3 regions of the Actinomadura sp. NPDC047616 genome follow, and region 1 is predicted to be linked to each of the others. Evidence: riboswitches for the same ligand, from Rfam matches in the RefSeq annotation. Region 1 holds a riboswitch; each other region holds the start of a gene.

Region 1 (3,249 bases):
TCGCCCCGGTACAGCGCGCGCTCGGCCACCGGGTGGTGGCCCGCGTACTGCACCATCCGGCCGAACTGCTCGGACCAGAAGTACGGCACGGGGTCGTACTCGGCGTCCTCCCCGACCAGGGTGGCGGCCGCGACGGCGGGGGCGTTGAGGGCGGTGTCCCAGTGCTCGACGAGCAGGCGCCGCCCGTACCTGTTCGACCACCAGGCGGCGCAGTCGCCCACCGCCACGATGTCGGACCGCGGGGTGCCCGCGACGGTGACGCGGAACGCGGCGTCGGTCGCCACGCCGCCGTCGATCTCCACGCCGGAGCCGTCCAGCCAGCCCAGCTCGGGGCGGACGCCGACGCCGACCACGATCGCGTCGGCGGCGACGCGGTCGCCGTCGGCCAGCAGCAGCGACCCGGGCTCGACGGCGGCGACCTTGACGCCCGTGCGCAGCTCCACGCCGGCCTCGCCGTACCAGCGGGCCGTCAGCGCCCCGACCTCCGGGCCGATGGCGCCCGACAGGGGGGCGTCGGCGGCCTCCACCACCGTGACCGAGCAGCCCTTCCTGGCGGCGGTGGTGGCGACCTCCGCGCCGATCCAGCCCGCGCCCACGATGACGAGGCGGACGCCGGGCGTCAGCCGCGCGCGCAGGTCGCGGGCGTCGTCGATGGTGCGCAGCACGTGCTGGGCGCCGTGGCCGGGCAGGGTGACGGGCGTGGCGCCGGTGGCGATGACCAGCCCGTCGAACTCCAGCTCGCCGGCGGTGGTGACGACGGTGCCGCCGCGCGGGTCGCCGGGCCGCAGCGCGGTGGCGCGCTCGCCGAGCAGCGTCTCGCAGCGCAGGTCGTCCCAGTCGACCTCGACGGTGGTGTCGTCGGCGTCGCCCGCCAGCACCGCCTTGGACAGCGGCGGCCGGTCGTAGGGCCGGTGCCGCTCGGCCGAGACGAGGATCACCTCTCCCTCGTGCCCCTTGCGGCGCAGGGCCTCCACCGCCCGCACGCCCGCCAGCCCGCCGCCCACCACGATCACCCTGTTCATGAAGGCTCACCTTAGTCCGCCCGGTTCCGGCCGCTTCGGACGGCCGTCCGCCACGCGCATGCCCGCACACGGGACCGGACTAATGGGACGTAGGGTGGTAGATGCGAGAAACCGCGGGAGTCCGGTACGACCGGGCTGAGAGGGCGGCTGTGCGGGCCGCCGACCGCCAGGACCTGATCCGGATCATGCCGGCGAAGGGAGTGCACACTTGGAGATCGTGATCATTGGGGCCGGGGTCGTCGGGCTGGCCACGGCCTGGCGGACGGCCGCGCGCGGCGCGTCGGTCACCCTGGTCGATCCCGATCCGGCGAGCGGCGCGTCGGCCGTCGCCGCCGGGATGCTGACCCCCGTCAGCGAGCTGACCTACGGCGAGGAGCCGCTGCTGCGGCTGGGCCTGACGTCCCTGGCGCGCTACCCGGCGTTCGTCGCCGAGCTGGAGGAGCTGACCGGGGCCGACACCGGACTGCGCACGGACGGCGTCCTGCAGGTCGCCTTCGACGCCGACGACCTGGCGTACCTGGACGACCTGCGCCGTTTCCAGGAGGCGCTGGGGCTGACCCCGCAGACGCTGACCGGACGGGAGTGCCGCCGGCAGGAGCCCATGCTGGCGCCGGGCGTGCGCGGCGGGCTGCTCGTCCCCGAGGACGGCTCGATCGACCCGCGCAGGCTGACCCCCGCGCTGCTGGCCGCGGCCGAGAAGCTGGGCGTGCGGCTGGTCCGGCGGCGCGCCGAGGCCGTGCTGGTCGAGCGCGACGCCGTCGCCGGCGTGCGGCTGGACGACGGCTCGCGGCTGCCCGCCGACCGGGTGCTGCTGGCGGCCGGGCCGTGGTCGTCCGACATCGGCGGCCTGCCGCCCGGGACCGTTCCACCGGTGCGTCCGGTGAAGGGCCAGGTGCTGCGGCTGCGCACCCGGGTGCCGTTCCTGCGGCGCTGCACGCGCGGGCTGGTGAAGGGCTCGTCGATCTACCTGGTGCCGCGTGCCGACGGGGAGATCGTGGTCGGCGCCACCCAGGAGGAGATGGGCTTCGACACCCGCGTCACCGCCGGGGGCCTGTGGGAGCTGCTGCGCGACGCGCGCGAGCTGCTGCCCGGCATCACCGAGCTGGAGTTCGCCGAGGTGTCGGCGGGGCTGCGGCCCGGCTCGCCCGACAACGCGCCGGTGCTCGGCCCGTCCGCGCTGCCGGGGCTGGTGCTGGGCACCGGGCACTTCCGCAACGGCATCCTGCTGACGCCGGTCAGCGCGGACGCGCTCACCGAGACGCTGCTGGACGGGACGGTGCCCGAGGAGGCCCGTCCCTTCACCCCCGATCGCTTCGAGGTCACGGCATGAAGGTCAAGGTCATCGTCAACGGGCAGGCGCGCGAGGTGCCCGAGGGCACCAGCGTGGCCGAGCTGGTGTCGTCCGTCGCCCCCGCCGTCTCCGGCGTGGCGGCGGCGCTCAACGACGAGGTGGTACGGCGCTCCGACTGGGACGCCACGACGCTACGGGAGGCGGATCGGCTCGAGGTGCTGACCGCCGTGCAGGGAGGTTGACGGTGCGAGAGCAGACGGCCCACACGACTCCGGCCGGCACGGCCGCGGCGGGCCGGGCCCCGGGCGGCGAGGCCCCGGACGGCGGCGCGGACCGGCTCGTCATCGCGGGCGAGGAGTTCGGCTCCAGGCTGATCATGGGCACCGGCGGCGCGCCCAGCATGCACGTGCTGCGCGAGGCGCTGACCGCGTCCGGGACCGAGCTGACCACCGTCGCCATGCGCCGCGTCGACCCGGCGGCGCGCGGCTCGGTGCTGGACGTGCTGCGCGAGTGCGGCATCCGGGTGCTGCCCAACACGGCGGGCTGCTTCACGGCGGGCGAGGCCGTGCTGACGGCCAAGCTGGCCCGCGAGGCGCTGCACACCAACTGGGTGAAGCTGGAGGTGATCGCCGACGAGCGCACCCTGCTGCCCGACCCGATCGAGCTGGTGGACGCGGCCGAGCAGCTCGTGGACGACGGGTTCGTGGTGCTGCCCTACACCAACGACGACCCGGTGCTGGCGCGCCGCCTGGAGCAGGCGGGCTGCGCCGCGGTGATGCCGCTGGGCTCGCCGATCGGCTCGGGGCTGGGCATCCGCAACCCGCACAACATCGAGCTGATCGTCGAGCAGGCGAACGTGCCGGTGGTGCTGGACGCGGGCCTCGGCACCGCCAGCGACGCCGCGCTGGCCATGGAGCTCGGCTGCGACGCGGTGCT
Region 2 (3,249 bases), on a different contig from region 1:
GTCGGGGTCCAGGGAGAGGTTGAACTGGTCCTCCCAGCGGAACTCGAACCGCGCGTCCGACAGCGCGTCGTCCCACGCCTGCGCGCCCGGATGCCCCTTGGCCAGGTCCGCGGCGTGCGCGGCGATCTTGTAGGCGATCACGCCCGCCTTGACGTCGTCGCGGTCCGGCAGGCCCAGGTGCTCCTTGGGCGTGACGTAGCACAGCATCGCGGTGCCGTACCAGCCGATCATCGCCGCGCCGATCGCGGAGGTGATGTGGTCGTAGCCGGGCGCGATGTCGGTGGTCAGCGGGCCCAGCGTGTAGAACGGCGCCCCGTCGCACAGCTCCCGCTGCAGGTCGACGTTCTCCTTGATCTTGTGCATGGGGACGTGCCCCGGGCCCTCGTTCATCACCTGGTTGTCGTACTCGGCGGCGATCCGGGTGAGCTCGCCCTGCGTGCGCAGCTCGGCGAACTGCGCCTCGTCGTTGGCGTCGGCGATCGACCCGGGGCGCAGCCCGTCGCCCAGCGACCAGGTGATGTCGTAGGCGGCGAAGATCTCGCACAGCTCGCGGAAGTTGGTGTAGAGGAAGTTCTCCTCGTGGTGCGCCAGGCACCACGCCGCCATGATCGACCCGCCGCGCGACACGATGCCGGTCTTGCGGCGCGCGGTCAGCGGGACGTACCGCAGCAGCACCCCGGCGTGCACGGTCATGTAGTCCACGCCCTGCTCGGCCTGCTCGATGACGGTGTCGCGGAAGATCTCGTAGGTCAGCTCGGCCGGGTCGCCGCCGACCTTCTCCAGCGCCTGGTACAGCGGCACCGTCCCCACCGGGACGGGCGAGTTGCGCAGGATCCACTCGCGCGTGGTGTGGATGTCGCGTCCGGTGGACAGGTCCATGACCGTGTCGGCGCCCCACCGCGTCGCCCAGGTCATCTTCTCCACCTCCTCCTCGATGGAGGAGGTCACCGCGGAATTGCCGATGTTCGCGTTGACCTTGCAGAGGAAGCGGGAGCCGATCACCATCGGCTCGGACTCGGGATGGTTGACGTTGGCGGGCAGCACCGCCCGTCCCGCCGCCAGTTCCGCGCGGACCACCTCGGGCGCCACCCCCTCGCGCAGCGCCGCGAACTCCATCTCCGGTGTGATCTCCCCGCGCCGCGCGTACGCCCGCTGCGTCACCGCCCCGCCGGTGGCCCGGCGCGGCCGGCGCGGCGGGAAGGCCCCCTGGTCACGCAGCGGATCGGCGGACCGGCGGCCATCGTCCTCCAGACGGACGGGCCGCCCCTCGTACTCGGCGGTGTCGCCGCGTTCGGCGATCCACCCGGCCCGCAGGGCGGGCAGGCCGCGCCGCACGTCGACGACGTGGCCCGGATCGGTGTACGGCCCGGAGGTGTCGTACAGCACCACCGTCGCGCCGTTGGTCAGCGCCACCTCCCGCATGGGGACGCGCACGTCGGGACGCGACCCGACGAGATACGTCCTGCGGGCGGGACGGGCGTCGTGGACAGGTGTGGACACGCTGTCGGTCATGATGACGTGATCTCTCCCTACGCCGGCATTACCCGGTCAGGTTCCAGCGGTCGGCGGCCGTCTCAGCCGCGATCTCAGCCCGGTTCGCCGGGCCCCCGCGATCTGTCGCGCCGACGCTAACCCGCCGCACCCCCGTTGCCGCAACCCCGGGACATGAGGTAAAGCAGCGCCGCCGCCGTCGACCCCGAGCCGATCTCGCCCCGGGCCGCCGGCTCCGGCGCGGACGCCAGCGGGACCCACTCGATCCGCTCGGCCTCCACGTCGGCCGGATCGCCGGCGCCGTCGGCGGTGAAGATGTGATGAACGCCATCGTGCACGCCCGGCGACGGGTGGACGTCCAGCAGATGCCGCAGCGGGCCCGGGCGCCACCCGGTCTCCTCGACCAGCTCGCGGGCGGCGGCGTCGGCGGGGTCCTCACCCGGCTCGACCCGCCCGCCGGGGATCTCCCAGCCCCACCGGTCGGTGATGACCCGGTGCCGCCAGATCAGCAGCACACGGCCGTGTCCGTCCAGCGCGGCGACGCCGGCGGCCGGACGCACCCGCAGCAGATGGTGGTCGAAGCGCCGCCCGTCGGGCAGCTCGACGTCGGCCAGCCGGACGGACATGAAGGGGCTGTCGTAGACGGTCCGCTCGCCGTGCAGGGTCCACCGCATGGGCCGGACGCTATCGGGGGCTTTCGCAAGCTGACCGGTAGGGTCAGGATCTAGGGGACAGAGATGCGTGTCCTGCCTGGCCGGTGGGCCCGGACCGAGGAGAGCGAGCGCGTCAGTGATGGCAGTCGTTGGCGGGGGGACGGGGGGCGTGACGCCCCGAGCCGGACGTGGAGCGTCGCCACCCGGTGCACCGGGGGCCGGGGGGCCGCTGCGCGAGCAGCCGCCTCCCGAGAGGGACGACTTCGCGACGGCGTCCGGCCGGATCTGGACGATACCGAACATCCTGAGCTTCGCGCGCCTGCTCGGCGTGCCGCTGTTCCTGTGGCTGGTACTGGTCGGCGCCGACTGGTGGGCGCTGGGCGTGCTGGTGTTCGCCGGCCTGTCGGACTGGCTGGACGGCCGCCTGGCGCGCGCCCTCAACCAGACCAGCAAGCTCGGCATGGTGCTGGACCCGGCCGCCGACCGGCTCTACATCCTGGTCACCCTGATCGGCCTGACCGTCCGCGACGTGATCCCGCTGTGGCTGGTGATCCTGCTCGTCGGCCGGGAGGTCGCGATCACGCCGATCATGCCGCTGATGCGGCGCCTGGGATACGGCGGGACGCTGCCGGTGCACTTCGTGGGCAAGGCCGCCACGCTGTGCCTGCTGTACGCCTTCCCGCTGCTGCTGCTGGGCGACCACGACGGCGCCGTGGCCACCACCGCCAAGATCGTCGGCTGGTGCTTCGCGATCTGGGGGACGGGCCTGTACTGGTGGGCCGCGGCCCTGTACTGGTGGCAGACGCGGCAGCTCATGCTGGCCGGGCCCGCCGGGGACGTCCCCGCCGGGGAACGAACCGGTGGAGAACGAACCGGCGCAGAACCAACCGGCGGGGAACGAACCGGCCGGGACGGGGAAGAACCCACGGGGGAGGCGCCCGCGGGTGAACCACCCGGGCGGCACCAGCACGGCGACGCGTCCGGCGCGCCGCCTCCGGCGGACGGGAGCCCCCCGTCCGGTGAACAGGAGGGAGCGGATAAACCCCGATGAAGGCCGTCGTGATGGCGGGCGGTGAGGGGACGCGGCTGCGCCCGATGACCGCCA
Region 3 (3,249 bases), on a different contig from region 1:
GACGACCTCGAACCCGACGTCGTTCGACAGCGCCGTCAGCGTCGCCACGTCGTGGGGCAGCGAGATCGCGGGCAGCGGCCGCGCGGGCGCCGGCGGGCACACGAACAGCCGCGCGACCGCCTGCGCGTCGGTGCTGCTGCCGCCGTTGCCGAACGTCAGCAGCCTGCCGCCCGCCTCGAACGCCTCCGCCAGCCGGCGCGCGCAACGCAGCAGCGCCGCGCCGTGCCGCTCGGCCAGGGAGCCGCGCAGCTCGGCGATCTCGGCGGCCTTCTCCCTGGCCGAGCGGCCCGCCTCCGCCAGGAGGGCGCCGGCGCGGGCGCCGCCCGAGTACAGGAAGGGGTAGAGCGTCTCCATCCCGGTGTCGTCCGGCACGGTCATGGCGCGTCCTCCACGACGGCGATGGCCTCCTTGGCGTGGACCAGAACGACGTCCCCCGGCCCGGCGTCGACCAGCGCCACGCTGATCTCCTCCGGCCCGGCGTCGGTGTCGACGACGGCGAGGCCGTCGCCCAGCAGCTCGCGGATCCTGACGGGGACGGCGCTGTCGGAACAGGTCACGCAGACCTCGTCGTGGCACCGCGGCCCGTCGGCGTCACCGCTCATCGCCGCGCTCCAGCGCCGCCGGATGCTCCAGGAAGACGTGCACCAGTTCCCAGAGCAGGTGGTACATGGTGACGTGCATCTCCTTCACCACACAGGGGTCGTCGCAGGGGGTCACCAGCGGATGGTCGGCCGCCGCCGCGACGTCTCCCCCGCCGGCGCCGGCCAGCGCGACCGTCAGCATGCCGAGGCCGCGGGCGGCCCGCAGCCCGCGCAACACCTCGGGACACCGGCCGTCCCCCGACAGGCCGAGCGCGATGTCCCGCGGGCCGCCCAGCAGCCGCACCTGCGCGGCGAACACCGCGCCCAGCCCCTCGGCCGCCGCGATCCCCGTCAGGGCGGCGGCGTCGTCGGTCAGCGACACCGCGGGCAGCGCCCGTTTGCCCACGATGACCGGATGGACGAACTCCACGGCGATGTGCTGGGCGTCGGTCGACGCGCCGCCGCTCCCGAACACGATCAGCTTGCCGCCGTCGCGGAAGCGTCCTGCCATGTCCCGGCACGCGCGCGCCACGTGGTCGGCCTGCTCGGCCAGCGCCCGGCCGGGTTCGGCCCGGCGCTCGAACGGGGCCCGGACCGCGGACGCCACCGGCCGTCCCTCGGCCATTCGCATGCTCCCTTCCCGCTCACGAGACCGTGTACGACCCGCGCCGCCCGTTAGGCGACCCGGACGGCGCCCGGTCCGCCCTGCTCCACCGGAGGAGGCAGGAGTCGAGCACCTCGCGCAGCCGCGCCAGACGGGCCATCCACGCCTCCAGGTCGGCGTGCCCCTCACGGGTCAGCTCGTAGCGGCGACGGGCGGGCCCCGCGTCGGAGGTGATCCAGGTGGACACCACCAGCCGTTCACGCTCGAGGTTGCGCAGCACCCGGTAGGCGTGACCGGGCTCCACCCCGGACACGCCCAGGCAGCCGAGCCGGTCGATGAGCTCGTAGCCGTGCCCCGGCTGCTCGCAGATCAGCAGCAGCAGGAAGGGGTGGAGCAGACCACGCGTCTCGCTGCCGTCCACCACCGCTCTCCTCCCCCTGCCACCTCGCCGGCCCCGGGTCGCTGACGCTTTACCCCCCGTCCAGGGCCGCTATCTCAGCGTCATCCCTTTTTTCGGTGCAGGCGGCGAAGTACCGCATACGCGAAATTCGGCAAAGAGTGCCTCCACTTCCCGTAAAAACGCCCGCCGCCCCCTGGTGCCGGATCACCGGCCGCGCGATATTGGATACAGGCCTGTGAGACGAGCGAGGGAGCTGGACCAGAGGTTCTCTGAAGGAGAAATCCAACGGAGAGTCAATGGAAAGGCTGAGAGGCCGTAACCACGTCAAGTGGTGCGGCGACCCCTTGAACCTGAACCGGACAATGCCGGCGCAGGGAGAGCGCCTCACAGGTCTTCTGATGTGCGCAGGCGTACGCGCCCCCACGGCGAGCGATCTGACGGCCGCCCCGGCCGGAGTGACGGCCTCCTCGATGACTGACGACCGGCGCGGAGGGCACCCCCTCCGGTACCAGGAGCGGCCGCCCTGCGGACCGGCCGCCGCCGGGGGCGATCGCGGAAGACCTCTGCCGAAGGAGGCGTCATGGGTGCACTCGAGCACAGGGAACCGCGCAGCCTGTTCCCCGAGCTGTTCGACTGGATGGAGTCGCCGTTCGCGATGTTGCGTGCGGGCATGGGGCAGACCATGCGGGTCGAGGACTACATCGACGGCGACGACTACGTCATCCGGTGCGAGCTGCCCGGCATCGACCCCGACAGGGACGTGGAGATCACGGCCGAGAGCGGCATGCTGCGCGTCCACGCCGAACGTCACGAGGAGAAGAAGGAGGCGCACCGGTCGGAGTTCCGCTACGGAACCTTCACGCGCTCCTTCACCCTGCCGGCGGACACCGACACCGAGGCCATCAAGGCGTCCTACGACCAGGGCATCCTCACCGTCCGCGTGCCGCTGCCCAAGGCCGCCGAGCACGAGGCCAAGCGGATCGCGATCCAGAAGTGACCGCGCTGCCGCCCGCCCCCCGGACGGGAGCCACCGGAGGGGCATCACGGCCAGATGCCCCTCCGCGTCCGGCGGCACGATGCCGAACCTTCGCGCCGGTGACACGGCGGCCGGGGTTCTCCTGGTCGCCTGCGCCGGCGCGCTGCGTCTGCCCCACTACGGCCGGTGGGCCGCGGCCATCGGCATCACCGTCCTGGCCGTCACCGTGATCGCGGTCATGGTCTCCGCCATCCGCCGCGGCCGGAGACGACGCCGCTGAAGAGCGGGGCCGCCGTGCTCCGCAACGGAGCCGACGCGGCCCCGATCGTCACGACGGTGGCCTGTTCGCCGCGCGGCCGGCGCCGGGCCGGCACGGTGCGCACCGGCCGGCCCCGGTCATCGCGCCCGGCCGGTGGACGAGGCGGGACGCCACGAACTGCCCTCGCCCTTCTCGGCCTCGAAGGCGGGGCGGGCGGTGACGGTGTCGTAGATGATGTGAAGCGTTGTGATCTTGCCGTCGTCGGCCAGTTCGAGGACGTCGACGCATTCGAAGTCGGCCGGCTGCCCCGAGGGCAGCCGCCAGTCGAACTGGAACCAGACGGTGACGATCCGCCCGCCGTCCGGTTTGCCGCCCTCGGCCACGCCCAGCAGATGGAACTTGGCACGGCTGGTGTCGGCGAAGAGCTCG

The links. A riboswitch is a leader RNA that binds a small molecule or an ion and turns the genes downstream of it on or off. The one in region 1 is predicted to bind thiamine pyrophosphate.
Region 2: linked by a shared signal. The riboswitch ahead of thiC (phosphomethylpyrimidine synthase ThiC) and the one ahead of thiO (glycine oxidase ThiO) in region 1 are both predicted to bind thiamine pyrophosphate.
Region 3: linked by a shared signal. The riboswitch ahead of ABZ801_RS15225 (Hsp20/alpha crystallin family protein) and the one ahead of thiO (glycine oxidase ThiO) in region 1 are both predicted to bind thiamine pyrophosphate.

The regions. Positions count from the first base shown of each region.
Region 1 is NZ_JBEYTB010000002.1:588,368-591,616, forward strand. It holds gene ABZ801_RS06935 (FAD-dependent oxidoreductase) at 1-1,022, opposite strand, end outside; TPP riboswitch at 1,126-1,240, shown strand; gene thiO (glycine oxidase ThiO) at 1,231-2,352, shown strand; gene thiS (sulfur carrier protein ThiS) at 2,349-2,555, shown strand; gene ABZ801_RS06950 (thiazole synthase) at 2,657-3,249, shown strand, end outside.
Region 2 is NZ_JBEYTB010000016.1:55,228-58,476, reverse strand. It holds gene thiC (phosphomethylpyrimidine synthase ThiC) at 1-1,512, opposite strand, end outside; TPP riboswitch at 1,510-1,621, opposite strand; gene ABZ801_RS31655 (NUDIX hydrolase) at 1,629-2,165, opposite strand; gene ABZ801_RS31650 (CDP-alcohol phosphatidyltransferase family protein) at 2,374-3,195, shown strand; gene ABZ801_RS31645 (mannose-1-phosphate guanyltransferase) at 3,192-3,249, shown strand, end outside.
Region 3 is NZ_JBEYTB010000005.1:369,325-372,573, reverse strand. It holds gene ABZ801_RS15245 (SIS domain-containing protein) at 1-378, opposite strand, end outside; gene ABZ801_RS15240 (HypC/HybG/HupF family hydrogenase formation chaperone) at 375-602, opposite strand; gene ABZ801_RS15235 (SIS domain-containing protein) at 592-1,206, opposite strand; gene ABZ801_RS15230 (helix-turn-helix transcriptional regulator) at 1,226-1,606, opposite strand; TPP riboswitch at 1,822-1,979, shown strand; gene ABZ801_RS15225 (Hsp20/alpha crystallin family protein) at 2,166-2,582, shown strand; gene ABZ801_RS15220 (hypothetical protein) at 2,662-2,841, shown strand; gene ABZ801_RS15215 (nuclear transport factor 2 family protein) at 2,958-3,249, opposite strand, start outside.